DNA from 2 places in the Aeromicrobium jepli genome. Region 2 is predicted to be linked to the other one. Evidence: riboswitches for the same ligand, from Rfam matches in the RefSeq annotation. Region 2 holds a riboswitch; the other holds the start of a gene.
What was found. A riboswitch is a leader RNA that binds a small molecule or an ion and turns the genes downstream of it on or off. The one in region 2 is predicted to bind cobalamin.
Positions count from the first base shown of each region.

Region 1 (14,257 bases), on a different contig from region 2:
TGAAGCCCACCATGGAGCGCACGCCGTGCGCGCGGGCCTTCGTCGCGGCCTCGACGAGCTCGAGGGACTCCTCGATCGTGTTGGCGAGCGGCTTCTCGACGATGACGTGCTTGCCGGCGCGCAGGGCCGCGAGGGCGATCTCGTGGTGCAGGTGGCCGGGCGTGCACACGTCGACGACGTCCACGTCGTCCCGCGTCACGACGTCACGCCAGTCGGTCGCGGAATCGGCCCAGCCGAACTGGTCCGCTGCCGCGCTGACGGCCGAGGCGTCCCGTCCCACGAGGACGCGCTGCGTCACCGCCGGGAGGTCGGGGTGGAACGCGCCAACGTTGCGCCAGGCGTTGGAGTGGGCCTTGCCCATGAACGAGTAGCCGATGACGGCGACGCCGAGGGTGCTCATCGCAGGACACCCGCCGTCAGGTCGCGCAGGAAGGCGAGTCCGTCGCGCGCGAGGTCGTCCTGCGTCGGTGCCAGCGGCCGCCAGATCGAGGCGGCCGTGGCGATGGACGCGTTCTCGGCGGTGAAGCTCTCGATCACGAGCGGCCCGGTGTGCCCGACCTCGTCGAGCGCCGCGCTCAGCGCGGGCCAGTCGGTCTGGTCGCCGCCGGGCGCCCCGCGGTCGCTGCCGCACACCTGGACGTGCACGAGGTGGCGCCCCGCGGCCCGGATCGCATCCGCGCTGGACCGCTCCTCGATGTTCAGGTGGTAGGTGTCCAGGGCCAGCCCGAGCGCCGGCCCCAGCAGCCCGTCGAGTCCCTCGAGCGCCTGGTCGACGGTGTTGACGAGCGAGGTCTCGTACCGGTTGAGCGGCTCGATCCCGAGGCGGACGCCGTGATCCCCCGCGTGGTCCACGACCGGAGCGAGGTGCTCGCGCCACTGCACGTACGCACGATGCCGCTCGTCCGGCGTCATCCGCCACGTGCGGCCGGTGGCGGCGTAGAACGGCCCGCACACCGCCGCCGCGCCGATGCCGGAGGCGAGGTCGACGCACGCGCGCAGGTAGTCCTGGGTCGCCGCGACGGTCGCGTCGTCCGCCTCGACGAGGTCACGCCCCGGCGCCATCGCGCCGACGACGAGGGGGACCAGCCCCGTGCGCTCCAGCGCGGGCCCGACCACGTCGGGAGTCAGGTCGCCCGCGGTCTCCAGCGGGAGCTCGACCGCGTCGAAGCCGAGCCCGGCGACGTGCTCCAGCCGGGCCTCGACCGTGGCGTCGGTGAGCGGCGACTGCCAGACCCACGTGTTGATGCCGATGCTGCGCACAAGAGCTCCTGTCGAGAGGGATGGGCCGGGTGGCGGCGGGGCGCCGCCACCCGGTCGCGGTCAGCGGTCCTGCCAGGCCTTCGGGAAGCCGGGCAGGTCCTCGCCGCCGAACTTGGCGTAGTGCCCGTCGGGCATGCCCTCGTTCGCCTCGAGGTACTCGGCGCGGTCGTCCTCGGTGATCGGCGACTGGGGCAGCACCCACTCGGCCGGCACCTCCTCGCCCGCGAAGATCTTCTGCAGCGCGAGCAGCGGGGTGCGCCACTGGAAGTTCGAGTACACGGGCGCCAGGCCCGTCAGGCCGGTCTCCTCCCACTTGCGCAGGAAGCTCATCTCGTCCTCGCCGGTCATGACCGGGTAGTCCTTGCCGGCGTCCTCGAACGCCTCGATCGCGGCGACGGCGCCGTCGCCGGCGTCCATCCAGACGCCCTTGACGTCGCCGGCGTTGAGGGCGTCGGTGATGATCTGCTTGATCTTCGTGGGATCGGCGTCCGTGAACTGGTCGTCGGCCTCGATGCCGTTCTCCTCGAAGATCTTCTCGGCCGCCGCCCAGCGGGTCTCGAGCACGTCGACGCCGGGCAGGATGCGCAGCGCGACGACCTTGTCGCCCTTCTCGAGGTTGTCGACCAGGAACTCCGCCGTGTCGATGCCCCACGCGTAGCCACCGATCGGGTGGATGAACGTGGTCGCGCAGTCGGTGTCGACACCGCGGTCGAACACGACGACCGGCTTGCCGGTCTCACACGCGCGCTCGACGGCCGGCGTCATCGCCGCGGTCGAGTTGGGCGAGATGACGAAGGCGTCGCAGTTGCCCTCCTTGATGAAGTAGTCGATGTCCGCGATCTGGGTGTCGTCGGAGTCCTGCGCGTCGCGGGTCTCCATCTGCGAGATGACGCCCTCGTCCTGCAGGACCTTCAGCTGCTGCTGCATCGTGATCCAGCCGGTCTGGCGCCACGGGTTGCTGATCGAGGCGTTGGCGAAGCAGACCTTCTTGGCGCCGTCGGACTTGAACTTCGACGTGTCGGTCATCTCGCCGTCGATGTACTGCAGCCACGGCGTCGCCTCGTCGCCCTGGAACGTCGCGCTGCGCTGCTCGTCCTGGCGGTCGAAGTCCGCCTGCACGAACCACTCGGTGTCCTTCGAACCCGAGTCGTCGTCGCCCGCGTCGGACACGTCGTCCGTGCTGCAGGCAGCGAGTACCAGCACGGCCGCGGCCGACACGAGTACCCCTCTCATCGATGCTCGCATCAGTTCTCTCCTGTCGTTGCGCCCGGGGCGGGCTGGGTGGGGGTGGGTGGAGAAGTCACGGGGGCGCGCCGGCGCACGGCGCCCTGCCAGGCCCGGCCGGCGAGGGCCACGGCGGCGATGATGATGAGCCCCTGCACGGTGTCGCGCCACGTGGACGGGACGCCCAGGCTGGTCAGCAGCAGGAACAGCAGCTCGAGCGCGAAGGCGCCCGCCGCAGCCGAGAGGACCCAGCCGCGGCCGCCGCCGAGCACCACGCCGCCCAGGACGACGGCGGTGATCGCGGCGAACTCGTAGCCCGAGCCGACCGACGGGTGGACGCCCGCGTAGCCGACGAGCAGGATGCCGGCGACCGTCGCGGACAGGGACGACAGGATGAACGCGCGCGTCTTGGTCCACCACAGGGGCGTGCCCGAGAACCGGGCGGCCTCCGGGTTGTCGCCGGCGGCGATCAGGGTCCGGCCGAAGGGGCGGCGCATGAGCCACACGGCGAGCACCGCGAGCGCGACGAGGACCAGCAGCGGGTACGGGATCGTCCCCACGAGCGGCACGTCCTCGATGCCGCCGCGGCCGATCTCGCGGAAGCGCTCCGAGGGGTTGCCCGTGGCGGCGCCGCCGGTGACGTACCGGACGAGGCCCGTCAGCGACAGCATCATGCCCAGCGTCACGATGAAGCTCGGCACCCGCAGGAGCGTCGTGGCGAGCCCGTTGACCAGCCCGATGAGCGCTCCGACGGCGAACATCAGCAGGAGGCCGGGCAGGATGCGGCCCTCGTCCTGGCCGATGACGTTGCCGGCGAGCACGACCTGGGTCGCGATGACCGCGCCCATCGAGAGGTCGAACTCGCCGCTCACGATGACGAAGTACTGGCCCATCGCGGCGATGGCGATCGGCGCGGTGCGGCCCGCGAAGCGGATCAGGGCGTTGCCGTCGGCGAAGCTCGGGTTCGAGACCATGATCGCGACCAGCAGGGCGATCACGAGCAGGAAGATGCCGCCGCCCGGCGTCGCGAGCGCCGCGAGGGACCGGCGTCCCCACGTGGACTCGTGCAGGGGCAGGACGCGCGTGGTCATCGGACCACCTCCGGGGTCGGGGTGGAGGCCGTGGTCGCGAACCGCTCGGGTCGCCGGTCGATCTCGCGCCGGGCGTACACGGCCACCGCGACGACGATGACGATGCCGCGCACGGCGTCCTTGAGGAACGGGTTGAGCTCCATGACGCCCATGACGTTGTCGAGGACGGCGAAGATGCCGACGCCGGCGATCGTGCCGACGATGCTGCCCTTGCCGCCGGCCAGCAGCGTGCCGCCGAGGACGACCGCCGCGATCGACATCAGGTCGTAGCCGCCCTGGGAGCCGACGGTCGGCTGGCCGACGCCGAGGCGGGCCAGCAGCAGCAGCCCGGCGAGGGCGGCCGTGACGGAGCAGATGACGTGGGCCGCGATGATCGGCACCTGCGTCCGGACGCCCGACATGCGGGCCACGTCCGCGTTGCCGCCGACGGCGTAGAGGTGGTGGCCCAGCCGCGTCCGCCGCAGCAGGAGCACCGCGAGCCCGGCGCACGCGAGCATGATGAGCGTCGCGATCGGGACGGGACCGATGCGGGTCGCGTCGAGCAGCCGGAAGGCGTAGGGCGCCGAGCCGCTGCTGCCCTGGTAGTTCGAGCCGAGGTAGCCCGACACGATCAGGCCCGTGCCGAGCGTCGCGATGAAGCCGTGGACGTTCAGCAGGCTCACGATGAGGCCGTTCGCGAGCCCGAACAGGACCGCCACGAGCAGCGCGGCGGCCACGCCCGGCACGATGTTCGAGGTCTGGCCGGCCATGATCCCGCCCGCCAGGACGCTGGAGAGGCTGACCATGAACGGCACCGAGAGGTCGAGCGACCCGGCCAGGATCACGAGCGTCTGGCCGATCGCGATGAGGCCCAGGATCGTCATGGTCGTCAGGACGTTGTCGATGTTGCCGACGCTGAAGAAGTTCCGTCCCTCCAGCGCCGTGATGACCGCGCCCACGACGACGGACACGAGCAGGACGGCCCACACGATCATCGTCGAGTCGAGTGCGGCGAGCCGGGCCCTCATGAGGCCACCTCCTCGTCGAGGCCGGCGGCGAGCGACAGGATCGACTCCTCGTCGGAGCCGGACGGCCGCTCGCCGGCGAGGCGGCCGTCGCGCATCACGAGCACCCGGTCGGACATGCCGATCACCTCGGGCAGCTCGCTGGAGACCATGAGCACCGCGACGCCGCGGGCGGCCAGGGTGCGCATGACCTCGTAGATCGCGTGCTTCGCGCCCACGTCGATGCCGCGCGTGGGCTCGTCCAGCAGCACGACGCGCGGGTCGGTCGCGAGCCACCGCGCCAGGACGACCTTCTGCTGGTTGCCGCCCGAGAGCAGCTGCGCCTCCTGGCTGAGCGCCCGGGCCGAGACCGAGAGCGAGCCGAACAGCTCGGGCACGTCGCGGCGCACGGCCTCGGTCCGCCGCGGGAACACCGCGCGGACGACGCCGAGGGCGTTGTCCAGCAGCGACTGGTGCAGCGCCAGGCCGGTCGCCTTGCGGTCCTCGGTCACGAGGGCGAGGCCCGCGCGGATCGCGGTGCGCGGCGAGCCGATCGCGGTGACCTTCCCGTCGATCGCGACCTCTCCGCGCGTGAACGGCTCGATGCCGAAGATCGCCTCGAGCAGCTCGGTGCGGCCCGATCCCTGCAGCCCGGCGATGCCGACGATCTCGCCGCCGCGCAGCGTGAGGTCGATGCCGTCGACGTAGCCGTTGCCGGCGCCGCGCAGCTCGAGTCGCGGCTCGCCGACGGTCGTGCCGGGGACGGGGTCGGGGAAGAACGAGTCCATGGGACGTCCGACCATGAGCCGCACGAGGGTGGCCTCGTCGAGCTCGGACGCGCGGCGCGTGTCGACCTGGCGGCCGTCCTTGAGGACGGTGACGGTGTCGCACAGGTCCAGGACCTCGCGCAGCCGGTGCGAGACGTAGACGATCGCGACGCCGCGCGACGTGAGCTCGCGGACGATCCGGTAGAGCAGCTCGACCTCGTGGTCGGCGAGCGCGGCCGTGGGCTCGTCCATCTGGATGACGCGGGCGTCGAAGCTGACGGCCTTGGCGATCTCGACGATCTGCTGCTCGGCCACCGAGAGCGAGCGGACGCGCCGCGAGGGCCGCAGCCCGTCGATGCCGAGCCCGCCCAGCAGCGCGGCGGCCTGCTCCTCCATGCGGCGGACGTCGACCAGGCCGCGACCACGCGGCTCACGGCCGAGGTAGATGTTCTCGGCGATCGTGCGCTCGGGCAGCAGGTTGAACTCCTGGAACACCGTGGCCAGTCCGGCACGCTGCGCCTGGACGGGATGGGTGAAGGAGACCGCCTTGCCGCCGAGCTCGATCGAGCCCGAGTCGGCGGGATGCACGCCCGCGAAAATCTTCATGAGCGTCGACTTGCCGGCGCCGTTCTCGCCGACCAGCCCGTGCACCTCGCCGGGGTGCAGGTCGAGGTCGACGCCGTGCAGGACGCGGTTGCCCACGAAGGACTTCGTCACCGCGCGGACGCGCAGCACGGGGGCGGATCCCCGCTCGCTCACAGCCTCGTTCACGTGAGCACTGTGACACAGATCTCCACTTCTGTCGAGAACCCGGCAGAAGTTGGCGGCTGGACGTTCAAAAGCCGGAATGGTTGAATCAGCAGCGTGAAGACCAGCGACGTGTTCGCGCTGCTGCAGCGCGCGGGTCGGCCGATGACCCGCGCCGAGCTCGCGGAGTCGACCGGCCTGGCCCGCTCCACCGTCGCCTCCCGCGTCGACCTGCTGCTGCGCCTGGGGCTCATCACGCCCTACGGCGGCCGCAGCTCGACGGGCGGACGCCCGCCGTCACTGCTCGCGGTCAACACGGCGGCACGGGTCGTCGCCGCGATCGACCTCGGGGCGCGTCACGCGCGCGCCGCGATCGTCGACCTGTCAGGCACCGTGCTGGCCCAGGATCGCGAGGACCTCGACATCGCCGACGGCCCCGTCCCGGTGCTGACCTGGGTGACCTCGACGATCGACCGCCTCCTGCTCGAGACGGGCCGCCCCGCCGCCGACCTGGCCGGCATCGGCATCGGCCTGCCGGGCCCCGTCGAGCACTCCACCGGCCGCGCGATCAACCCGCCGATCATGCCCGGCTGGGACCGCTTCGACGTGCCCGAGTTCGTCCGCGGGTCGTTCGACGTGCCGGTGCTCATCGACAACGACGTGAACATCATGGCCCTGGGCGAGCAGGACACCCAGTTCCCCGACGTCGACGACCTCATCCTCATCAAGGTGTCCACGGGCATCGGCGCCGGCATCATCGCGGGCGGCGAGCTGCAGCGCGGCGGCCAGGGCACGGCGGGCGACATCGGGCACATCCGCGTCTCCCGCGGCAGCGACGTGGTGTGCCGGTGCGGCAACGTCGGCTGCCTCGAGGCGCTCGCCGCCGGCCCCGCCATCGCCCGCGACCTGGGTCGGTCCGGCGTGAGCGAGGCGACCGACGTCGTCGAGCTCGTGCGCGCCGGCGACCTCGAGGCGATCCAGGCGGTCCGGCAGGCCGGCCGCGACATCGGCGACGTCCTGGCGATGATCGTGAACTTCATCAACCCGTCGGTCGTCGTCATCGGCGGCGCGCTCGCGGAGGCCGGGGAGCACCTGATCGCGGGCATCCGCGAGGAGGTCTACCGGCGCTCGCTGCCGCTGGCGACCGAGCACCTGCGGATCGTCCCGTCGGTCAGCGGCGAGCAGTCCGGCGTGCTGGGCGCGGCGGCGATGGCGATCGCGCACGCGCTCTCGCCCGAGGCGATCGAGCAGGCCAGCGCCGAGCTGCTGGCGGCCGCGGACTGACCCTCTCGGCCTCGCTGCGCGAGTGGCGGAAACGGGGGTCGCGACTGGCGCAGAAGCGCCCGCCACTCGACGAGTGGCGGGCGGCTTTGCGCCACTCGCGGGAACGGGCGACAGGCGGAGTCAGTCGCGGCGGCGGCGGGCGACGACGAAGGCCGCGACGGCGACCAGCAGGACGGCGACCACCGCGACGGGCAGGGCCACGGTGGCGAACGAGGACTCGTCCTGGTCGTCGTGGCCGGCGTGCTCGCCCTCCTGCTCGCCGTGGGCGTCGGCGACCTCGGCCTCGGCGCGCGTGGACGCGTCGGCGGCCTTCGCGATCTCGACGTTCTCGCCGTCGCTCATGAGGTGGTACTTGAGCGCCACGAAGTCGCCCGCCTTCAGCTCGTACTCCTGCAGGCCGACCGACGCGTACGCCCAGTCCTGGCCCTCCTGCGCGACCATGAACGCCCAGTAGCCGTCACCGTCGAGCGCGGCGCCGCACTTCTCGTCCTCGGGAGCGGGCAGGCCCTCGATGCGGCACACCATCGGCATCGCGCCGCTGGACTCGGCGGTCTCGATGCCCGCGTCGTTGATCGCCTCGATCGCGGTCTCGCCGGCCGAGTGCTGGGCGCACACGACGCGGTCCTCGCCGCCCTCGAGCGAGCCGAACTCGAGCACGACCGGCACGTCCTCGGGCGACTCGCAGCTCTCGTGCGCCGACGCGGCGGACGGCACGGCGACCGCGCCCGCGCCCAGCAGGGCGACGGCGGCGAGGCGGACGAGCAGGCTCTTCATCAGGGGGTCTCCTTGGGCAGGTAGCGGGCGCGCCGGGCGGCGCGCCTCAAGGTGGCGAGGACGGCGGGGCCGAGGGTCACGACGAGCAGCGCGTTCGTGATCGCGCGGCCGGTGTCCCAGCCCCAGAACGAGGTCAGCAGGGTGAACAGCAGGAACCGCTGGAGGTTCTCCCAGACCGGGTCGCCGGGCACCATCGCGAGCGAGTCCTCGGCGCCGGGCACCGCGATGCCGAGCGTGAACGGCCACGACGACAGGTTCATGAGCAGCCCGTAGGCGTACGCGGCCACGACCGCGTAGACGGCCAGCATCGCGATCTCGGCGCGGCCGCGCGGGCGTCGCGGCAGCAGGCCGGCGCCCATGCCGACCCAGGCGGCGCACAGCATCTGGAACGGCAGCCACGGCCCGACGCCGGACGTCAGCAGCGCCGAGGCGAACAGGCTCGTGCAGCCCAGGACGAACCCGAACCCCGCGCCCAGCACGCGTCCGCCGATGATGAGCAGGAAGAACACCAGCTCGACGCCGGCGACGCCCGCGCCGAGCGGCCGGACGGCTGCGTTGATGGCGCTCAGCACGCCGAGCATCGCGAGGGCCTTGGAGTCCAGGCCGCCCTCCGACAGCTCGGCCACCACGACCAGCACGACGACCGGCATGAGCGCCATGAACAGGAACGGCTGGTCGACGCGTGTCTGGCCCTCCGCCGGTGTGATGAGCAGCGGCCACACGAACATGACGAGGCCGGCGATGCTGGCCGCCGCCAGGACGAGGGCCGAGCGGCGGGTCAGCGGGACGGCGACGGGAGGACGGCGGTCGATCACCGGGCCACCTCGGTCGGCAGCGCCGCGGCGACCTCGCCGACCGTCAGCCAGGCCGGGCCCAGGACCTTGGAGACCTGCGGCGCGAACGCGGGCGACTCGGCCAGCACGGTTCGCAGCGGCCCGCGCGAGACGACCTCGCCGTCGGCCATCACGACGACGCTGTCGGCGACCATCGCGACGAACTCGACGTCGTGGCTGGAGACGACGATGCCGCGGCCGTCGGCCGCGAGGTCGTGCAGGATCCGCACGAGCGCCGCCTTGCCGGGATAGTCGAGGCCGCGGGTGGGCTCGTCGAGCGCGACCACGGTGGGCTGCGCGGTCAGCACGACGGCGAGCACGAGGGCCAGTTTCTGCCCCTCGGACAGGTCGCGCGGGTGCCGGTCTCCGGGGATGCCGGGCGCGAGCCGGTCGAGCAGGCCGCGGCACGTGCCGCGCGGCACGCCGGACTGGTCGTCGGCGGCGGCGCACTCGCGGTCGACGCTCTCGAGGTACAGCAGGTCCGCGGCGGTCTGCGGCACGAGGCCGACCAGCATCCGTGCCTGCGCGGGGCGGACGTCGCCGGGGTCGATCCCGTCCACGTCGACGACGCCGGTCGACCGCTCGCCCGTGCCCTGCAGCGCCCACAGCAGGGACGACTTGCCCGAGCCGTTGCGACCCATGAGGGCGACGATCTCGCCGCGGCCGATCGTGAGGTCGACGCCGTCGACCGCCGGCAGGGAGCCGTAGCGGACGGTGATCCCACGGGCGGTCAGCGCCGGCGGCCGCGCTGGCGTCGCCGGGACCGGCGCCGGGACGAGGCGGGCCGCGAGCGGCTTGACGCGGCGCCGGGCCTCCCGCACCGACAGCGGCAGGGGGTGCCAGTCGGCGAGCCGGCCGAGCTCCACGAGCGGCGGCGCCACGGGCGAGTCCTTGAGCAGGTCCGCAGGTGCGCCGGACCGGACGCGGCCGTCCTCGACGAGCACGAGCCGGTCCGTGAACGGGATGACCCGCTCCATGCGGTGCTCGGCGACGACGACCGTCAGCGCGAGGTCGTCGACGAGGCGCGCGATCGTGGCCAGGACGTCCTCGGCCGCGGTGGGGTCCAGTGCCGAGGTCGGCTCGTCGAGCACCAGCACGCGCGGGTGCATCGTCAGCACGGCCCCGATGGCCACACGCTGCTGCTGGCCGCCCGACAGCGAGCGGACGGAGCGGCGGCGCAGATCGGCGATGCCGAGCAGGTCGAGGGTCTCCTCGACGCGGCGGCGCATCGTCTGCGGGTCGAGGCCGAGCTGCTCCATCCCGTAGGCGAGCTCCTCCTCGACGACGTCGGAGACGAACCCCGCGACCGGGTCCTGCGCGACGTAGCCGACGCGGTGCGCCAGCTCGCGCGGCGGCCGGCCCAGGATCGACTCCCCGTCGAGCCGGATGTCGCCGGCCAGGGTGCCGCCGCTGAAGTGCGGGACGAGGCCGTTGAGCAGCCCCAGCAGCGTCGACTTGCCCGAGCCGGTGCGACCCGCGACGAGGACCAGCTCGCCCTCGTCGACGCGCAGGTCGACGCCCTGCAGCGTGGGGCGCTCGGCGCCGTCGTACCAGAACGTCACGTTCTCGAGCTCGATCACGCGTCCTCACCCCCGGCCAGGTCGTGGGCGACGGGCGCCTGCGGCGCGACGAACACCGGCAGCAGGCCGATCGCGACGACCACGAGGGACAGCACGCTGACCGGCGGCCAGCCGGGCACCTCGGGGTAGAGCACCGGGACCTGCGTGGAGGACAGCAGCTTGAGCCCCACGGCGACAGCAACGCCCGACCCGGCCGTGAGGTACTCGGGCGCGAGCCACCGCTGGGTGCGGTACCGCGTGCGCTGGACACGGCGGCCCGCCGAGCGCAGCGCGAGGACGGCGAACACGAGGCCCGCCACGAGCATCGGGTAGGTCAGGACCCGCGGGGCGGTCCCGTCGAGGTAGCCGTACGTGCCGACCGCGAGGCCGAACAGGCCCAGCAGCATGAGCACGCCCGTGACGAACCGCTCGCGGGGCGACGCCGAGCCGCTGCGGCCGTACCCGCGCGCGTCCATGCCCGCGGCGAGCGTCATCGAGCGGTCGAGTGCGTCCTCCAGGACGGGGATGACGATGCGGTGCATCGCGCCCGTGCCGCGGCTCGCGTCGCCGCGCAGCTTCCGGGCGCGGTTCACGCGGCGGACGCTCTCGGCCAGCTGCGGGAACACCGAGAGCGCGACGACGAGCGCGGCACCGACCTCGTACAGGGCGGGCGGCGCGGACGCGAGCAGGCGCTTGGGGTTCGCCAGCGAGTTCGCCGCGCCGATGCAGATGATCAGCGCGGCCAGCCGCAGGCCGTCGTAGAGGCCGACGAGGACCTCGTTCACGGTGACGTCGCCGAGCAGCTGGACGCCGCGGGCGACCTCGGGCAGCGGCACCTCGGGCAGGTGCAGCAGGACCTCGTCGCCGGGCATCGACCCGCCGCCGAGCAGGATCCGGAAGGCGACGCGCATCACCACGATCAGCAGACCGAAGTACAGGTAGTACCGGAACGACAGCGCCCACGGGGCGTCGCCGCGGCACGCCGCCACGACGAGGCTCGCGATCGCGATGACGACCACCAGCAGGATCGGGTTGAGCATGAACGAGGCACCGGCCGCCAGGCCGAGGGCCCACAGCCACCACGCACCCGGGTGCAGCTCGCGGCGACGGCGCGCAGGCGCGGCGGGACGCACGGTCGAGGAGTCGACGGCGGTGGCCATCCGGTCCCCTTCCCGACGTCACGGGGGCGAGGGCCGCGGAGGGCGATCACCCACCCGTCGCTGCTCGACAACATGTGGCGGTGGCGGTCCGGCGCGAGTTCCCGGCTCACCTCGGTCGCGAGGCTGACGGTTGCGGCACAGCACCGGATTCGCACCGGTTTCCTCCGTGCCGGACGTGGTCCAACGAGGCCGAGTCTATCCCGCCGCGCTCAGGCCCCGTTCCGTCGCCGCCACGCGACAGCGCCCGCGACACCGAGCAGCGCGACGACGCCCGCTCCGGCCGCGATCGCGGCGGCCGAGGTGCCCCCGTCGTCGGTGGCCGCGAGCGGCATGACCTCCTCGCCCTCCTCGGCCGCGGAGGCGTCCTCGCCGGCCGAGGTCGTCGCGCCCGGGGTGGGCGCCGAAGTCGGGTGGGCCGTCGCGGTGGCCGAGGCGGACGCGGTGGGCACGGACGCGGTCGGCGCGCTCGAGGACGCGCCGGGGACCGGCGCCGCGTCCGGGGCCGACGCACGGGGGGCCGTGCTGCGCCGGGCCGACGGCTTCGAGCCCGCGGAGCCCGGCTCGGTGGCGCGCGGGCCGTCCGGGCGCGGCGTCGCCTGCGTGGGCGCCGGCGCGGCCGCGACGGGAGCGGGCACCGACGGCCACGTGCGACTCTCGGAGCGCTGGAACACGAAGGCGACCGCACCGCCCTGCGGGACCTTGAGCCCCGTGACGCCCAGGCTGGAGTAGACCCACTCGCCGGACTTCCCGTCGGACCAGAACAGGGCCCAGTACGCGTCCGGCGGCGACGCCTCGACGCAGGTCGCGTCCGCGGGCGCGCCGTCGACCCGGCACACGAAGCCGGGCGCGCGCGTCGCGTAGGTGAGCTGGTGGCCCGCGGCGGCGAAGTTCTGCGCGGCCCGGCCGCCGCCGTCGGGGTCGCAGCCGACCGAGGAGCCGACCACGACGGTGACGCCCGTGCCCGCGCGGCACGCAGCGGCGTGCGCGGGGGCGGCGAGCAGGGCCGGGCCGGCGGCGACCCCCGCGAGGGTCGCCGCCAGCACCGTCACGAGCCTGCGGATCACTTCACGACCCGGAAGGTGCGCGAGCCCTTGCGGTCGGCGTACGCGCCGCGCACGGACACGGTGGCCTTGCCGACCTTGCGGCCGACCTTGAACCGGTACGTGTAGGTGCCCTGCGTCGTCGCATATCCGCGCTTCACGAGCTTGCCGCGGTAGCGAACCTGGACGGGCTCGCGCGCGGTCAGGCCGCGCACGACGATGCGCTGGACCTTGGCGCGCTTGACCTTGGCGCGGGCGGGCGTGACCCGCAGCGTCCGCGGCGCCAGGACCTGGACCGCGGTGGAGGCCACGGTGCGGCCCGTCGAGTCGCTCACGACCAGCGAGCGGCGCGCGGTGCCCTTCGGGACCCGCAGGGAGAACGTCGCACGGCCCGCCGAGGGCTGCACCGCGGCCGACGGGGACGTGCCGGCGAAGCGGGCGCGGACGCTCCAGCCCGCCGCGAGGCCGCTGACGGTCACGCGCACGGTCGCGCCGGAGCGGGCGTACTTCGGCACGGACACCGCAGCGCGCGTGCCCGTCACGAGGGTCAGCGCCGGGGCGGCCTGGACCGTGGCCCGGATCCACTGGTCGCGAGTGAACTCGTCGATGCCGTCCTCGGCGCCCGCGGCGAGTGCGGCGGCGTCGTACGCGACGGCGCCCACCTCACCGGAGAGCCGACCGCCCGTGGCGTCCGAGACCTGGTGCCGGGCCACCCACGTGGCCGCCTTCGCCGCCTCCGCGCCGCGGCCCGCGCGCGAGAGCGCCACCGCGGCCAGACCGGTCGTGTTCGCGTTGGGCACGCCGTTGCCGACGAACGAGCCGTCGGCCGCCTGCGCCCCGACGAGCGCCTCCACGGCGTCGTCGACGACCGCCTGCGGCACGGCGATGCCCGCCGCGCGCGCCTCCGCGAGCGTCGTCAGGACCGCGGCGGTGGTGTCGATCTCGGGGACCTCGGGGCAGGCCGCCTTGAGGTTCTGGCGGAACGAGCCGTCCTCGCACTGCTGGCCCGTGATGAAGCCGACCGAGGTGGCCGCCTCGTCGCTGCCGCCGGCGATCAGGCCGCGCGTCGCGAAGGTCTGGCCGAACAGGCCGTACGTGTCGCTCGACTCGCCCGTCGCGTCGTTCGTGGTGGCCTCGAGGTCGGCGACCAGGTCGCGGCCGCCGACCGCGCGCACGTCCCGTCCCGCGGCCTTCGCGGCGAGCAGGAGCTTGCCGGCCGAGCCCGGGTAGATCGTCGTGGTGCCCTCGAACGTGTAGGTCACGTACTCCGTGGCGCGCGCGGAGACGGCCGTCAGGATCTGCTGCTGGGCCGCCGGCTGCGCGTCGAGCGACCGCAGCGCGGCGAGCACGTCGAGGCTCAGGCCAAGGTCGTCGAAGTCGTAGAGCTCGTTGTGCACGACCCCACCGGTCAGCTGGCCGGAGAGCCACGCGGCGGCGGCGGACGTGGACGAGGTGGTGGCCGCCGTGGCGGCGGGGGTGGTGGCGACGACGGTGGACACGGCCACCGCGCCTCCGGCGAGCGCGACGAGGGCGCG
Region 1 is NZ_JBFOKO010000001.1:224,291-238,547, reverse strand. Features, by position in the region: gene AB3M81_RS01065 (Gfo/Idh/MocA family protein) at 1-400, opposite strand, end outside; gene AB3M81_RS01060 (sugar phosphate isomerase/epimerase family protein) at 397-1,260, opposite strand; gene AB3M81_RS01055 (substrate-binding domain-containing protein) at 1,321-2,493, opposite strand; gene AB3M81_RS01050 (ABC transporter permease) at 2,505-3,575, opposite strand; gene AB3M81_RS01045 (ABC transporter permease) at 3,572-4,582, opposite strand; gene AB3M81_RS01040 (sugar ABC transporter ATP-binding protein) at 4,579-6,096, opposite strand; gene AB3M81_RS01035 (ROK family transcriptional regulator) at 6,190-7,356, shown strand; gene AB3M81_RS01030 (hypothetical protein) at 7,477-8,130, opposite strand; gene AB3M81_RS01025 (ECF transporter S component) at 8,130-8,942, opposite strand; gene AB3M81_RS01020 (ABC transporter ATP-binding protein) at 8,942-10,543, opposite strand; gene AB3M81_RS01015 (energy-coupling factor transporter transmembrane component T) at 10,540-11,682, opposite strand; cobalamin riboswitch at 11,758-11,881, opposite strand; gene AB3M81_RS01010 (hypothetical protein) at 11,892-12,746, opposite strand; gene AB3M81_RS01005 (hypothetical protein) at 12,743-14,257, opposite strand, start outside.
Region 1: linked by a shared signal. The riboswitch ahead of AB3M81_RS01015 (energy-coupling factor transporter transmembrane component T) and the one ahead of AB3M81_RS04185 (VWA domain-containing protein) in region 2 are both predicted to bind cobalamin.

Region 2 (14,257 bases):
GGTCCGAGAGGACCCGCGTGCCGCCGGTGACCGCGCTGCGGTCGCCGCCGGCCTCGCGGATGACCGGCGCGGACTCGCCCGTGATGGCCGACTCGTCCACCGAGGCGATGCCCTCGACGACGTCGCCGTCGCCGGGAACGACCTCGCCGGCCTCGACGACGACCAGGTCGCCGACCCGCAGCTCGGTGCCGGCCACCCGGGTCTCCTCGCCGTCGGAGCCCAGGCGCCGGGCCATGGTGTCCGTGCGCGTCGCCCGCAGGGACGCCGCCTGCGCCTTGCCGCGGCCCTCGGCGACGGCCTCGGCCAGGTTGCCGAACACGACGGTGAGCCACAGCCACGCCGCGATCATCACCGTGAAGGTGCTCGGGTCCGCCACGGCCGAGACGGTCGCCGCGATCGAGCCGAGCCACACGATGAACAGCACGGGGGAGCGCCACAGGTGCCGCGGGTCGAGCTTGCGCAGGGCCTGCGGCAGCTGCTCGAGCGCCTGGCGACCCAGGACGCCGAGGGTCATGCCGGTCCGGTGCGCCCGCGGCTGCGGAGGCGTCTCCGGCTTCGGTCGGGTGGGGGTGGTGGTGCTCATGCGAGGGCCTCCGCGATCGGTCCGAGGGCGAGTGCGGGGAAGTAGGTGAGCGCCGTCATGATCACGATGACGCCGACCAGCATCCCGACGAAGAGGGGACGGTGGGTGGGCAGGGTGCCGGCCGTGGCGGGCACCTTGCCCTGCCGGGCCAGCGAGCCGGCCAGCAGCAGGACGAGGACGATCGGCACGAGACGGCCCAGCAGCATCGCCAGCCCGAGCGTGACCTGGAAGAAGTCCGAGGTCACCGTGATGCCGCCGAAGGCGCTGCCGTTGTTGTTCGCGGCCGAGGTGTACGCGTACAGCACCTCGCTGAAGCCGTGCCCGCCCGGATTGCCCATGGCGTCGGCCGTGGAGTCGCGCGAGATGGCCAGGCCGGTGCCGGCCAGGACGAGGGTGGGCGTCGTCAGGACGTAGAGCGCCACGAACCTCATCTCGCGTGCGCCGATCTTCTTGCCCAGCAGCTCCGGGGTGCGACCGACCATCAGCCCGCAGACGAAGACGGTCAGGACGGCCATGATCACGATGCCGTAGATGCCCGCCCCGACTCCGCCCGGGACGATCTCGCCCAGCATCATGTTCACGAGCACCATGCCGCCGCCGACGGGCGTCATCGAGTCGTGCGAGGCGTTCACGGCGCCGGTCGAGGTGCCCGTCGTGGCGACGGCGAACAGGGACGTGGCCCATTCGCCCAGGCGGGTCTCCTTGCCCTCCATCGCGGCGCCCGCCGCCTGGGCGGACGGCGCGTGCGCGCCGACCTCCGCCCACGTGGTGACGGCGAGCGAGAACGCCCAGAGGAACGCCATCGTGCCGAGGATGGCCAGGCCCTGACGGCGGCTGCCCAGCATCGTGCCGAGAGTGCGCGTCAGGCAGACCGGGATGAGCAGGATCAGGAGGATCTCGACCAGGTTCGTGTACGCCGAGGGGTTCTCGAGGGGGTGCGCGGAGTTCGCGTTGAAGAAGCCGCCGCCGTTGTTGCCGAGCAGCTTGATCGACTCCTGGCTGGCCACCGGGCCGCCGGTCAGCACCTGCGGGTCGCCCATGAGCGTCGTCGCGGTCGTGTCGGTGAAGGTCTGGACGACGCCGCCGACCATGAGCGCGACCGCGCCCAGGAACGCGATCGGCAGCAGGATGCGCACCGTGCCCCGCGTGAGGTCGACCCAGAAGTTCCCGAGCGAGCCGTGCCGCACGCGGGCGAAGCCGCGGACGAGGGCGACGGCGACGGCGATGCCGATGGCCGCGGACAGGAAGTTCTGCACCGCGAGCCCGGCCATCTGGGCCGTGAAGCCGAGCGTGGACTCGCCGCCGTAGGACTGCCAGTTCGTGTTCGCCACGAACGAGATCGCCGTGTTGAACGACATCCAGAACGGCATGCCGTCCATGTCGCGGCTCATCGGCAGGTGCGCCTGTCCCATGAGGATCGCCATCAGGACAGCGACGGAGACGAGCGAGAAGCCCACGACGCTGATCGCGTACGACCTCGGACTCTGCTCGGCGTCCGGGCTGACCCCGGTGAATCGGTAGACGAGGCGCTCGACGCGCAGGTGTCGACTGCTGGTGTAGACGCGCGCCATGTAGTCGCCCAGGGGGACGTACAGGACGGCCAGCAGCGTCAGGAGGACGGCGATCGACAGCAGACCGCCCATGGTGTCGGTCACTGGAAACGCTCCGGGAGGATGAGGGCCGCGAGCAGGTAGATCGCCAGCGCGATCACCACCGCCGTCAGCAGGCCGCTTTCGATGCTCATGCGGCCAGCCAAGCGCCGCCGCCGCCCGACCTCGGTCGTCTTGACGCGATCTTGACGTCGCTTGACGCGAGTTTGGCGAGGCCCGGGCACCGGCACCGACGCTCGGTGCTCCGGCCGCCACCGGGATACTGGACGCGTGGACCCGCAGCCCCCTCGCCCCGGCCGACTCCTCGTCGCCGGCACCACGTCGGACGCGGGCAAGAGCCTCGTGACGACGGCGCTGTGCCGCGCCTTCGCCCGCCGCGGCGTGCGGGTCGCTCCGTACAAGGCGCAGAACATGTCGAACAACTCGATGGTGTGCGCCGACGGGGCCGAGATCGGCCGCGCGCAGTGGGTCCAGGCGCTGGCCGCGGGCGCCGAGCCCGAGGCCGCCATGAACCCCGTGCTGCTCAAGCCCGGCGGCGACCGGCGCAGCCACGTGGTGGTCATGGGCGAGCCCGCCGGCGAGATCAGCAGCCGCGAGTTCATCGGCGGGCGCACGCACCTCGCGGCGGCCGCCCATGCCGCCTACGACGACCTCGCGTCGCGCTACGACGTGGTCGTGGCGGAGGGCGCGGGGAGCCCGGCGGAGATCAACCTGCGCGCCGGCGACTACGTGAACATGGGCCTCGCCCGTCATGCGGACATCCCCACGGTCGTCGTCGGCGACATCGACCGCGGCGGCGTCTTCGCGGCCTTCTACGGCACGGTCGCGCTGCTCGACGCCGCCGACCAGGCGCTCGTCGCGGGCTTCGTGGTCAACAAGTTCCGCGGCGACGAGTCGCTGCTCGCGCCGGGGCTGCGCCAGCTGGAGGAGGTCACGGGGCGCCGCGTGTTCGGCACCCTGCCGTGGAGCCCGGACGTGTGGCTGGACTCGGAGGACGCGCTCGACCTCGAGGGACGGCGCACCACCGCCGACGGCGCGCTGCGCGTGGCCGTGGTCCGGCTGCCGCGGATCAGCAACTTCACCGACGTGGATGCGCTCGGCCTCGAGCCGCAGGTCGATGTCGTGTTCACGGCCGATCCGCGGGACCTGGCCGACGCCGACCTCGTGGTGGTCCCCGGCACCCGTGCGACCGTGTCCGACCTGGCGTGGCTGCGGTCCCGCGGGCTCGATCGCGCGATCGTCCGCCACGCGGAGGCCGGACGCGCGGTCCTGGGCATCTGCGGCGGCTTCCAGATGCTCGGCCGGCACGTCCACGACCCCGACGGCGTCGAGGCCGGCGCGCCGGCCGACGTGCCGGGTCTGGGACTGCTCCCGGTCGAGACGACATTCGGGGCGGAGAAGGTGCTGCGCCTGCCGCACGGCGAGGCGCTCGGCGCCCCGGCGTCCGGCTACGAGATCCACCACGGCCGCATCACCCGCGACCCCGGCGCCGAGGAGTTCCTGGGCGGCGCGCGCGACGGCTCCGTGCTCGGCACGATGTGGCACGGGAGCCTCGAGTCCGACGAGCTCCGGACCGCCGTGCTCGACCTCGCGGCTCGCGCGCGCGGAGGGTCCTTCGCGCGGTCGGGCGTGAGCTTCGGCGCCGCACGCGAGGCCCGGCTGGACCTGCTCGGCGACCTGGCCGAGAAGCACCTCGACGTCGACGCCCTCCTGGACCTGGCCCGTCGAGGGGCGCCGGCGCTGCCCACGATCGGCCCGCTCGCATGAGGGTCCTGCTCCTCGGCGGCACGCGGGAGGCGCGTGCGCTGGCGGAGCTGCTCGTCGCCGACGGCGACCACGTCGTGACCTCGCTGGCCGGCCGTGTGGCCCGCCCGCGCCTGCCCGTGGGCGAGGTCCGGATCGGCGGCTTCGGCGGCGTCGACGGCCTCACCGCGTACCTCGTCGAGAACGCGGTCGACGCGGTGGTCGACGCGACGCACCCCTTCGCGGAGCGCATCAGCGCGAACGCGGCGGCCGCGTGCGGCCCCGCCTCGGTGCCGCTCGTGCGGCTCGAGCGGCCGGGCTGGGCGGAGCGCGAGGACGCCGGCACGTGGCACTGGGTGGACGACCACGACGAGGCCGCGCGCGTCGCGGCGGGACTGGGTGAGCGGCCGTTCCTCACGGTCGGCCGCCAGTCGCTGCACCGGTTCGTGGAGCCGTTGCGCGACCACGCCTGCGTCGTGCGCGTCGTCGACCCGCCCGAGATCGCGCTGCCCGGTGCCTGGACGCTCGTGCAGAGCCGGGGCCCGTACACGCTCGAGCACGAGCGGGACGCCATGGCGGGCACCGACGTGCTCGTCACGAAGGACTCCGGCGGCACCCACACGGAGGCCAAGCTGGACGTCGCCGCCGAGCGGGGGACGCCCGTGGTCGTCGTGCGCCGGGCCGGTGCTCCGGCCGGCGTCAGCGTCGTGCGCGACGCCGCTGACGCGCGCGCCTGGGTCCGAGCGCGAGCAGCACGCTGAGACCGGCCGCGGCCCACGCCACCGCCGTGGCGAGCCGCGTCGCGCGTGGCAGGTCGGCGACGACGGGGGCGGGACCGTCGCCCATCCGCGCGCGGTCCTCGATGCGGCCCGCGTAGTCGTTGATCCCTCCGAGCGTCACGCCGAGGGCGCCCGCGAACGCGGCCTCGACCGGTCCGGCGTTCGGGCTCGGGTGTCGCCGCGCGTCCCGACGCCATGCTCGCAAGGCGTCGCGGGGACGGCCGCCGACCGTCGGGGCGAGGCCCGCGGCGAGCGCGGCGGACACCCGGGACGGGACGAGGTTGGCCGCGTCGTCGACCCTCGCGCTGGCCCAGCCGAACCGCTCGTACCGCGGGCTGCGGTGGCCGACCATGGCGTCGAGCGTGTTGATCGCCCGGTAGCCGACCAGTCCCGGCACGCCGAGCGCCGCGCCCCACAGCAGGGGAGCGACGACCGCGTCGGACGTGTTCTCCGCGAGCGACTCGACGGCGGCCCGGGCCACGCCGGCGCCGTCGAGCCCGCTGGGGTCGCGGCCGACGAGATGGGTGACCTGGAGCCGTGCGGCCGGCAGGTCGTCCCGCGCCAGCTGTCCCGCGATCGTCTCGCCCTCGCGCACGAGCGACCGCCCGCCGACCACGGCCCACGTCGCGGCGGCCGTCAGCAGTGCGCGCTGCCACGGCCGGCGGCACGCGCGCTCGGCCACGAGGGCGGCACCGGCCAGTGGCACCACCACGAGGCCGTGGTGCAGCACGCCCGCGGCGCGGTGGTCGCGGTGCGTCACCTGCTCGACGCGGGCGGCGAACCGCCCGAGGCCCGCCACGGGGTGCAGCCGCGCCGGGTCGCCCAGGAGGCGGTCGAGGACGAAGCCCGCCGCGAGACCGGCGGCGCGAGCGGCCGTCATCGGCCCGTCACGATCGGCTCGGCGTTGGCCGGGACCTCGCACGGCCGGCCGGTCAGCAGCTCGACGGCGATCGCGATCGTGTCGCCGTGACTGATCGCCAGCAGTCCGTCGCCGTGCTCGCGGACCAGCGCGCCGACGCGCTCGCGCACGGCGTCCACCGGCTCCTCGCGGCCGCGCTCGACCAGCCGGTCGTCCAGGCCGAAGCCGAGCCCGAGCTCGCGCGCGACGATCTCCACGGTCTCGACGGCACGCCGGGCGGGCGAGGAGAGGACGACCGCGAAGGGCTCGTGGCGCAGGCTCCGCGCGGCGAGGAGCGCCTGCCGCCGGCCGAGCTCCGTGAGCGGCGGCGCCGGGTCGCCGTACTGGAGGCGCCCGGCGGCGTTCCACGTCGACTCGCCGTGCCGCAGCCAGCAGATCACGGCTCGAGCGCGGCGACGTGGCCGATGACCGCGACGGCGGGAGCGCCGATCCCGGCCGCGGCGGACTCGCTGGCGGCCTTCGCCAGGGTCGTGCGCAGGCTGCGCTGGCTCGGCAGGCTCGCGTCGGCGACGAGGGCGCAGGGGGTCGCACCGTCGAGTCCCCCCTCGACGAGCGCCTCGGCGATGGCCGGCAGCGTCCGCACGCCCATCAGGACGACGAGTGTGGTCCCGGACCGCGCGAGCGCCGCGTAGTCGACGGTGGAGTCGGGGTGCCCCGGCGGGACGTGTCCCGAGACCACGGTGAACCCCTGGACGAGACCACGGTGGGTGACCGGGACGCCGGCCAGCTCCGGGGCAGCGACGCTGGAGGTGACGCCCGGGATCACGGTCGTCGGCACGCCCGCGGCGGCGCACGCCTGGACCTCCTCGAAGCCGCGCCCGAACACGTACGAGTCGCCGCCCTTGAGGCGGACGACGTGGTGTCCGGCCCGGGCGCGCTCGACGAGGATGCGGTTGATCTCGTCCTGGCTGGTCGAGCGGCCGAAGGGGATCTTCGAGACGTCGACGACCTCCGCGTGCGGCGGGGCCCACGCGAGCGCCTCCCACGGCGCGAGCCGGTCGGCCACCACGACGTCGGCGGTCTCGATCGCCTCGCGACCCGCGACCGTGAGCAGCCCGGGGTCGCCCGGGCCGGCGCCGACGAGGGTCACGCGGCCGGACCGGCCGGCGTCGCGGGGTGCGACGGGCACCGGGAGGCGGCGCACGACGAGGTCGAAGGACCGTTCGTCCACGGCGTCGCGCGTCCACACCAGCCGGCCGCGCTGGGCGAGGTCCTCGAGGACCGCGCAGGCGGACTCGGCGTGCAGGGTCACCGAGGCGCCGTCTCCGAGCAGGCCGGCGACGGTCGCGACGGCGTGCTCGCCGCCGTCGAGGACGAGGGCGCTGAGGCCCCGGGCGTTCAGGTGCATGTGGTGTGGACTCCCCACGTGGTGAGCAGGTGACGGGTGACGGACGGCTCGCGCACCGCGATGCGCACCCAGGCGTCGTCGAGGCCCGGGAACGTGTCGGCGCGGCGGAGCGCGAAGCCGGCGTCGCGCATCCGGGCATGGAGGCCGGGGCCGGGTCGCGCCAGGACGAACGGCGCGGCCGACGGGACCACGGGCACGCCCAGCTCGGCGAGTCCGTCGACCAGCACGCGCCGGTGCTGCTCGGCCTGGCGGGCACGCCGGTAGGCCTCGCGCGTCGCGTCCGGGCCGGCCGTCGCCATGACGGCGTGCAGGGCCGGCGTGCCCACCGACCACGGCGCCTGCTGGGCCCGCAGGTCGGCGACCGCGGCCGGGTCGCCGACGACGTACCCCGCGCGGACGCCCGGCATGGACCACAGCTTGGTCAGGCTGCGCACGACGACCAGGCCGGGAAGGCGGCGGTCCGCGAGGCTCTGCGTCTCACCGGGGACGAAGTCCATGAACGCCTCGTCCACCGCCACGACGCGGCCGGGCCGGCACAGCGCCCGGACGTCGGCCGCCGGATGGAGGCGGCCCGTCGGGTTGGTCGGGTTCCCGACGACGACGAGGTCGGCGTCCTCGGGCACCGCGCTCGGCCGCAGCGCGAAGTCCTGCTCGGGGGAGCAGAGGACGTGCGTGACCTCGTGTCCCGCGGCTCTCAGGGCCACGTCCGGCTCGGTGAACTGCGGGTGGATCACGACGGGACGGCGCCAGCGCCGAGCGCGCGCAATGAGGGTGAACGCCTCGGCGGCGCCCGACGTCACCAGGACGTCCTCGGCCGCGCGGCCGTGCCGGCGCGCGACCGCCGCCCGCGCCGCGGTCGGATCGGGATAGTCCGTCGAGGCCGCGAGCCCCTCGGCGAGCGCGCGCTCGAGCCACTCGGGCCGGGGCAGGCGGCTGACGTTCACGGCGAGGTCGACCAGGTCCGCGTCCGCCTCGGCGTCGCCGTGGTGGCGCAGCGGATCGGCGAGGGCGGGAGCGGGCTCGGGACGGGCCGCCGCCTCACGCACCAGCGGCGAGCCGTCGTGCGGCCGGGTCGCGGCGGTCGCGTCCGCGAAGGCCTGGGCGAGGTGCGGGTGCCCGGCCCAGTGCACGTGCAGGTAGGACGCGCTCAGGGTCGGCCCCGCGAAGCCGACGCCGTCGCCGTCCACGGTCCACGCGGGACGGCCGCCGTGGGTCGGGGTCACGGCCGTGCGGTGGAACTCGTGCGCGGTCGCCGTGGTCCCGGCCGGCCCGAGCAGCTGGTCCCCGGCCAGTGTCGGACGCCGGTACGACAAGGTCAGGCGCGGCGTCATGGCGGCGTCCGCGTCGAGCGCGCCGACCATCGGATGCCCGTCGACCGAGCGGCACAGGTACAGCAGGCCGGCGCACTCCGCGACGGTCGGCACGCCGTCGAGCACCGCGGCGCGCAGGTCGGCGCGCAGGCTCGCGTTGGCGCTGAGCGCCGCCGCGTGGACCTCGGGGAAACCGCCGCCGAGGTAGATCCCGCGCGTTCCCGCGGGCAGCACCGGATCCCGGGCAGGGTCGAACGGCACGACCGAGCAGCCGGCCGCCTCGAGCAGCTCGGTGGTCTCGGCGTACCGGAACGTGAACGCGCGGCCCGCGGCGACGGCCACGACGGGGGAGTCGCGGCCGACGCGGCCGACGTGCGCGGCCGGGTCCCAGGCCGGCTCCGTCAGGTCGGGCGCGGACCGGGCGACCTCGAGGACGGCGTCGAGGTCGACGCTCGTCGCGAGCTGCTCGGTCAGCCGCGCGAGCGAGGCGGCGGCCTCGTCGCGCTCCTCGGCGGGGACGAGGCCGAGGTGCCGCGACGGCGCGCTCACCCCTTGGTCGCGCTGCACGACGCCCAGGACCGGGATGCCCGTCCGCTCGACCGCGCGGACCACCTCGGTCGCGTGGCGGGGCGACCCGGCCTTGTTCAGCACGACGCCGGCGATCGTGACGCCGGGCTCGAACGTCGCCAGCCCGTGGACGACCGCCCCGATCGTGCGCGAGGCGTGCGAGACGTCGACGACGAGCACGACCGGCGTGCGCGTCAGCGTCGCCACGTGCGCCGTCGAGGCGAACCCGTCGCCGCCGATCTGGCCGTCGAACAGGCCCATCACGCCCTCGACGACCGCGAGGTCGGCGCCTCGCGCGCCGTGCAGGAGCAGCGGCGGGACGAGCGACGGATCGGTCAGGTGCGGGTCGAGGTTGCGTCCGGGGCGTCCGGTGGCCAGCGCGTGGTAGCCGGGGTCGATGTAGTCGGGTCCCACCTTGTGGCCGGAGACGACGTGCCCGCGGGCGGCGAGCGCGGCCATGAGGCCGGTCGCGATCGTCGTCTTGCCGTGCCCCGACGCCGGGGCTGCCACGAGGACCCGTGGCAGGGTCACCACTCGATGCCCCGCTGGCCCTTCTGGCCCACGTCCATGGGGTGCTTCACGGGGTTCATCTCGGTGACCAGGTCGGCCACCTCGACGAGGCGGGGATCGGCGCGACGACCCGTCACGACGACGTGCTGGGTGCCGGGCCGGCTCGCGAGGGTCTCAACGACGTCGTCGACGTCCACCCAGCCCCACTGCATCGGATACGTGAACTCGTCCAGGACGTAGAGCCGATGGCGCTCGGCCGCGATCCGGCGCTTGACCTCGGCCCAGCCTTCGGCGGCGTCGGCGGCGTGGTCGGCCTCGGTGCCGCCCTTGCGGCTCCACGACCAGCCCGAGCCCATCTTGTGCCACTCGACCGGGCCGCCCTCGCCGGTCTCGGCGTGCAGGCGGCCGAGGCGCTCGAGGACGGTCTGCTCGCCGATGCGCCACTTGGCCGACTTGACGAACTGGAAGACGCCGATGTCCCAGCCCTGGTTCCAGGCGCGCATCGCGACGCCGAACGCGGCGGTGGACTTGCCCTTCCCGTCGCCGGTGTGGACCATCAGCAGCGGCCGGTTGCGGCGCTGGCGCGTGGTGAGCCCGTCGTTCGGGACGACGAGCGGCGTGCCCTGCGGCATGTCAGGCCACCCCCTCGCGCGGTGCGGTCGCGGCGTGCACGACTCCGGTGAGCCCGTCGGCCGTGACCTCGCCGAGCGGGACGTGCTCGGCCTGCAGGTCGGTGGCGAGGTCGGCGCCCAGGCCGAGGCGGTAGCGCCCGGACTCGCAGTCGACCACGACGCTCTGGATCCCGGTGGCGGCGATGTGGCGCGCCGCGTGGTGCGCCCGGGCGAGCGCGTCGGGCCCGGCCGTGGCGCGGCCGTCGGTGACCACGACGAGGAGCGGCCGGCGGGACGGGTCGCGCAGTGCCTCGCGGCGGACGACCTCGGCCGCCCGGTGCAGGCCCTCGGCGAGCGGGGTGCGGCCGCCGGCGGGGAGCTCCGCGAGGCGGCGAGAAGCCACTTCGACGGACCCGGTCGGCGGCAGCGCGATCTCCGCGGCGTGCTGGCGGAACGTCACGAGGGCGACCTTGTCGCGGCGGCGGTACGCGTCCAGCAGCAGCGACAGGACGGCCGTCTTGACCTGCTCCATCCGCCGGCGCGCGGCCATCGAGCCCGAGGCGTCGACGCACAGCAGCACGAGGTTGGACTCCTGCCCGACGGTCTCGGCCCGGCGCAGGTCGGTGAGGTCGAGCGCGAGGCCGCGGCCCTCGGTCAGTCCGCGGCGGGCGACCTGGTGCGGCGCCGCGGCGGTGATGGTCGCCGGGAGGTGCAGTCGGCCGGTGGGCTCGGGGTCGCGCCGCACTCCGGCGACGCGGCCGTGGGGCGTGCGGGCCCGCGACCTCCGTCCCGACTCGCCCTCGCCCGTGCCACGCACGACCAGCAGGCGCGCCCGGGCGGGCTCGCCGGCCGAGGCCACCGATCCGGCGCCGGCCGGGGCCGGCTGCTGCTGCTCGTGGCCGGCGTCGGGCTGCTCGGACGGCGCGTCCGGTCCCGTGCCGTCGGACGGCGCGTCGTCCGGCGAGCCGCCGGGTCCTCCGCCGTCGCCGGGACCGTCGTCCTCGGGACCGGGGTCGGGCTCGTCCGAGCCGAGCAGGTCGTCGAGGCGGTCCTCGTCGAGTCCGGGCTCGTCGAACGGGTTCCGGCGGCGCCGGTGGGGCAGCGCGAGGCGTGAAGCGACGCGCACGTCCTCGCGGGTCACGTGGGTGCGTCCCTGCCACGCGGCGTGCGCCGCCGCCGTGCGCGCCGTGACCAGGTCGGCGCGCAGGCCGTCCACGTCGAAGGCGGCGCAGATCTCGGCGATCGTCGTGAGCGTCTCGTCGTCGAGGACCACCTCGGCCACGCGGGCCTGCGCGTCCGCGAGGCGCGTGCGCAGCAGCTCCTGCTCGCGGCCCCAGCGTGCCGCGAAGCCCTCAGGGTCGGCGTCGAAGGCCATGCGGCGGCGGACGACCTCGACCCGAAGGGCGGGATCTCGCGGCGCCGCCACCTCGACGGTCAGGCCGAACCGGTCGAGCAGTTGCGGGCGCAGCTCGCCCTCCTCGGGGTTCATCGTGCCGATCAGCACGAACCGCGACGCGTGCTCGGCCGAGACGCCGTCGCGCTCGATGCTGACCCTGCCGGTGGCGGCCGCGTCGAGCAGCAGGTCGACGAGGTGGTCGTGCAGCAGGTTGACCTCGTCGACGTAGAGCAGGCCGCGGTGGGCGCGGGCGAGGAGGCCGGGCTCGAGCTCGACGCGTCCGTCGCGGAGTGCCGCGTCGAGCTTGAGCGAGCCCGTGACGCGGTCGTCGCTCGCGCCGACGGGCAGCTCGACGAGGCGGACGGGACGCTCGACGACCTCGGTGTCGAGGGGGCCGTCGGGGGAGTGGGCCGCCGGATCGTCCGGATCGACCGAGAACCGGTCCCCGGCGCGGACCCGGACGGGCGGCAGCACGCCGGCGAGGGCGCGGACCGTGGTGGTCTTGGCGGTGCCCTTCTCGCCGCGGACCAGGACGCCGCCGATGAGCGGGTCGATCGCGACCAGGGTGAGGGCGAGGGTCATGTCGTCGGAGCCGACGACGGCACAAAACGGATACTGCGCTGGCATGTAGGGCTCCCGCTCGATCTGCCAAGTCGGTCCGGGACGCGGTCGCGCCCCGGGTCGGATCGAGGCCGGTCTTCGGACTTCCCAGGTCTGACGCCTGAGTCACCGCAGCGGGCCCTGTGCCGGATTCTCACCGGCTTCCCAGATTCTCCCCGTGGCCATCGGCCGTGGGGCACCTCGAACCTGAGCCACACCATAGACGGCCTCGGTGGACGCCGGACCGGGGCCCCCAGATGGCGGGACGACCGGGCTAGGGTCCTCGACCATGGATGTGCACGTGACCGTGGTCGGCGTCGGCGCCGACGGCTGGGACGGCCTGCCGGCCTCCTCGAGGACGATCGTGGAGGGCGCGCGGACCCTGCTGGGCGGGCGCCGTCATCTCGACGCGGTGCCTGCGAACCCGGGCCAGGAGCGCATCGCCTGGCCGTCGCCGCTGCGCGCCGAGCTGCCCGCGCTGCTCGCACGGCTGGACGGCCCGGTCGTCGCGCTCGCGTCGGGTGACCCGCTCGTGTCGGGCATCGGCACGACGCTCATCGACCTGCTGGGGAGCGAGTCCGTCACGGTGGTCCCGGCGGTGTCGTCCGTGGCGCTGGCCCGGGCGCGGATGGGCTGGCCCGCGGAGTCGGCGGGCGTCGTGAGCGTCGTCGGCCGCGACGTGCGGCTCGTCGTCCCGGCCCTGTCCGCGGGTCGCCGGCTGCTGGTCCTGTCGAGCGACGAGTCCACGCCCGCCGCGGTCGCGGAGCTCCTGGTCGGCCTCGGGTGGGGTGAGTCGCGGCTCGTCGTCCTGGGGGACCTCGGCGGCCCGGCCGAGTCACGGCTCGAGTCCACGGCGGACGCCTGGGGCGAGACCGCGCCGCGCCTGCACGTGCTCGCCGTCGAGGTCCGCGGCACGGGACCCGGCTGGGCCATGGGCGGGGTCCTGCCCGACGACGCGTTCGAGCACGCCGGCCAGATCACGAAGCGCGACCTGCGGGCGAGTGCGCTCGCGCGCCTCGCGCCGGCACCGGGCCAGCTGCTGTGGGACGTCGGGGCGGGCAGCGGCTCGATCGGCGTCGAGTGGATGCGCGCGTGGCCCAGCGCGCGGACGATTGCGATCGAGCCGCGGGCCGACCGCGTCGCCCTGGTCCGCCGCAACGCCGAGCGACTGGGCGTCCCGGGGCTGGCGGTCGTCGAGGGCGAGGCGCCGCGCGTGCTGGCCGGCCTCGAGGCGCCCGACGCGGTCTTCGTCGGCGGCGGGTCGACGGCCGACGGCCTGCTGGATGCGTGCTGGTCGGCGCTGCGGCCCGGGGGCCGGCTGGTCGTCCACGCCGTGACCGCCGAGACCGAGACCGTCCTGCTGGACCGGTACCGTCGGCACGGCGGCGAGCTGGTCCGCCTCCACGTCGAGCGTGCCGAGCCGCTCGGCGGGTTCACCGGGTGGACGCCCGGGCGCGCCGTCAGCCAGTGGTCCATCGTCAAGGGAGACTCATGACCGTCCACTTCGTCGGTGCCGGCCCCGGTGCCGCGGACCTGCTCACGCTTCGCGCCGTGCGCCTGCTCGAGTCCGCCGACGTGTGCCTCTACGCCGGGACGTACCTCGACGCCGAGGTGCTCGGCCATTGTCGTGACGACGCCCGCCTGGTCGACACCCAGCACCTCGACCTCGACGAGATCACGGCCGAGCTGGTCGAGGCGCACCGCGCGGGGCGCGAGGTCGTCCGGCTGTGCTCGGGCGACCCGTCGCTCTACTCGGCCGTGCACGAGCAGGCGCGCCGGCTCGATGCCGCCGGCGTCCCGTGGGACGTCACGCCGGGCGTGCCCGCCTACGCGGCCGCCGCGGCGATCGTGGGCGCCGAGCTCACGGTGCCCGAGGTCGCCCAGTCGGTCGTGCTGACCCGGACCCAGGCGCGGTCCACGAAGATGCCCGAGGGGGAGCGGCTGGCCGCGTTCGCCGCCACGGGCGCCACGCTCGCGCTGCACCTGGGCATCACCCGGACGCGCGAGCTCGCGGCAGAGCTCGCCGAGCACTACGGCGCCGACTGCCCCGTGGTCGTCGTCTCGCAGGCCACCCAGCCCGCCGAGCTCGTGCTGCGCGGCACGCTGGCGGACATCGCCGACCAGGTGGAGGCCGCCGGCCTGCGCCAGGCGGCCGTGATCCTGGTCGGTCCGGCACTGGCGCCGGACGTCCGCGGCGGCGAGTCGTTCCTGTACGCCGCCAGCCGCGAGCGCCGCGCCCGCGGCTGACCTACTCGACGAAGCGGGGGCTCCAGACGCGCCC
Region 2 is NZ_JBFOKO010000002.1:89,241-103,497, reverse strand. Features, by position in the region: gene kdpB (potassium-transporting ATPase subunit KdpB) at 1-514, opposite strand, end outside; gene kdpA (potassium-transporting ATPase subunit KdpA) at 580-2,226, opposite strand; gene kdpF (K(+)-transporting ATPase subunit F) at 2,235-2,327, opposite strand; gene AB3M81_RS04220 (cobyric acid synthase) at 2,464-3,960, shown strand; gene AB3M81_RS04215 (cobalt-precorrin-6A reductase) at 3,957-4,697, shown strand; gene AB3M81_RS04210 (cobalamin biosynthesis protein) at 4,636-5,595, opposite strand; gene AB3M81_RS04205 (histidine phosphatase family protein) at 5,592-6,014, opposite strand; gene cobA (uroporphyrinogen-III C-methyltransferase) at 6,011-6,763, opposite strand; gene cobBC (bifunctional hydrogenobyrinic acid a,c-diamide synthase/histidinol phosphate aminotransferase CobBC) at 6,973-9,393, opposite strand; gene cobO (cob(I)yrinic acid a,c-diamide adenosyltransferase) at 9,387-10,001, opposite strand; gene AB3M81_RS04185 (VWA domain-containing protein) at 10,003-12,003, opposite strand; cobalamin riboswitch at 12,050-12,195, opposite strand; gene cbiE (precorrin-6y C5,15-methyltransferase (decarboxylating) subunit CbiE) at 12,266-13,471, shown strand; gene cobM (precorrin-4 C(11)-methyltransferase) at 13,468-14,223, shown strand; gene AB3M81_RS04170 (precorrin-2 C(20)-methyltransferase) at 14,225-14,257, opposite strand, start outside.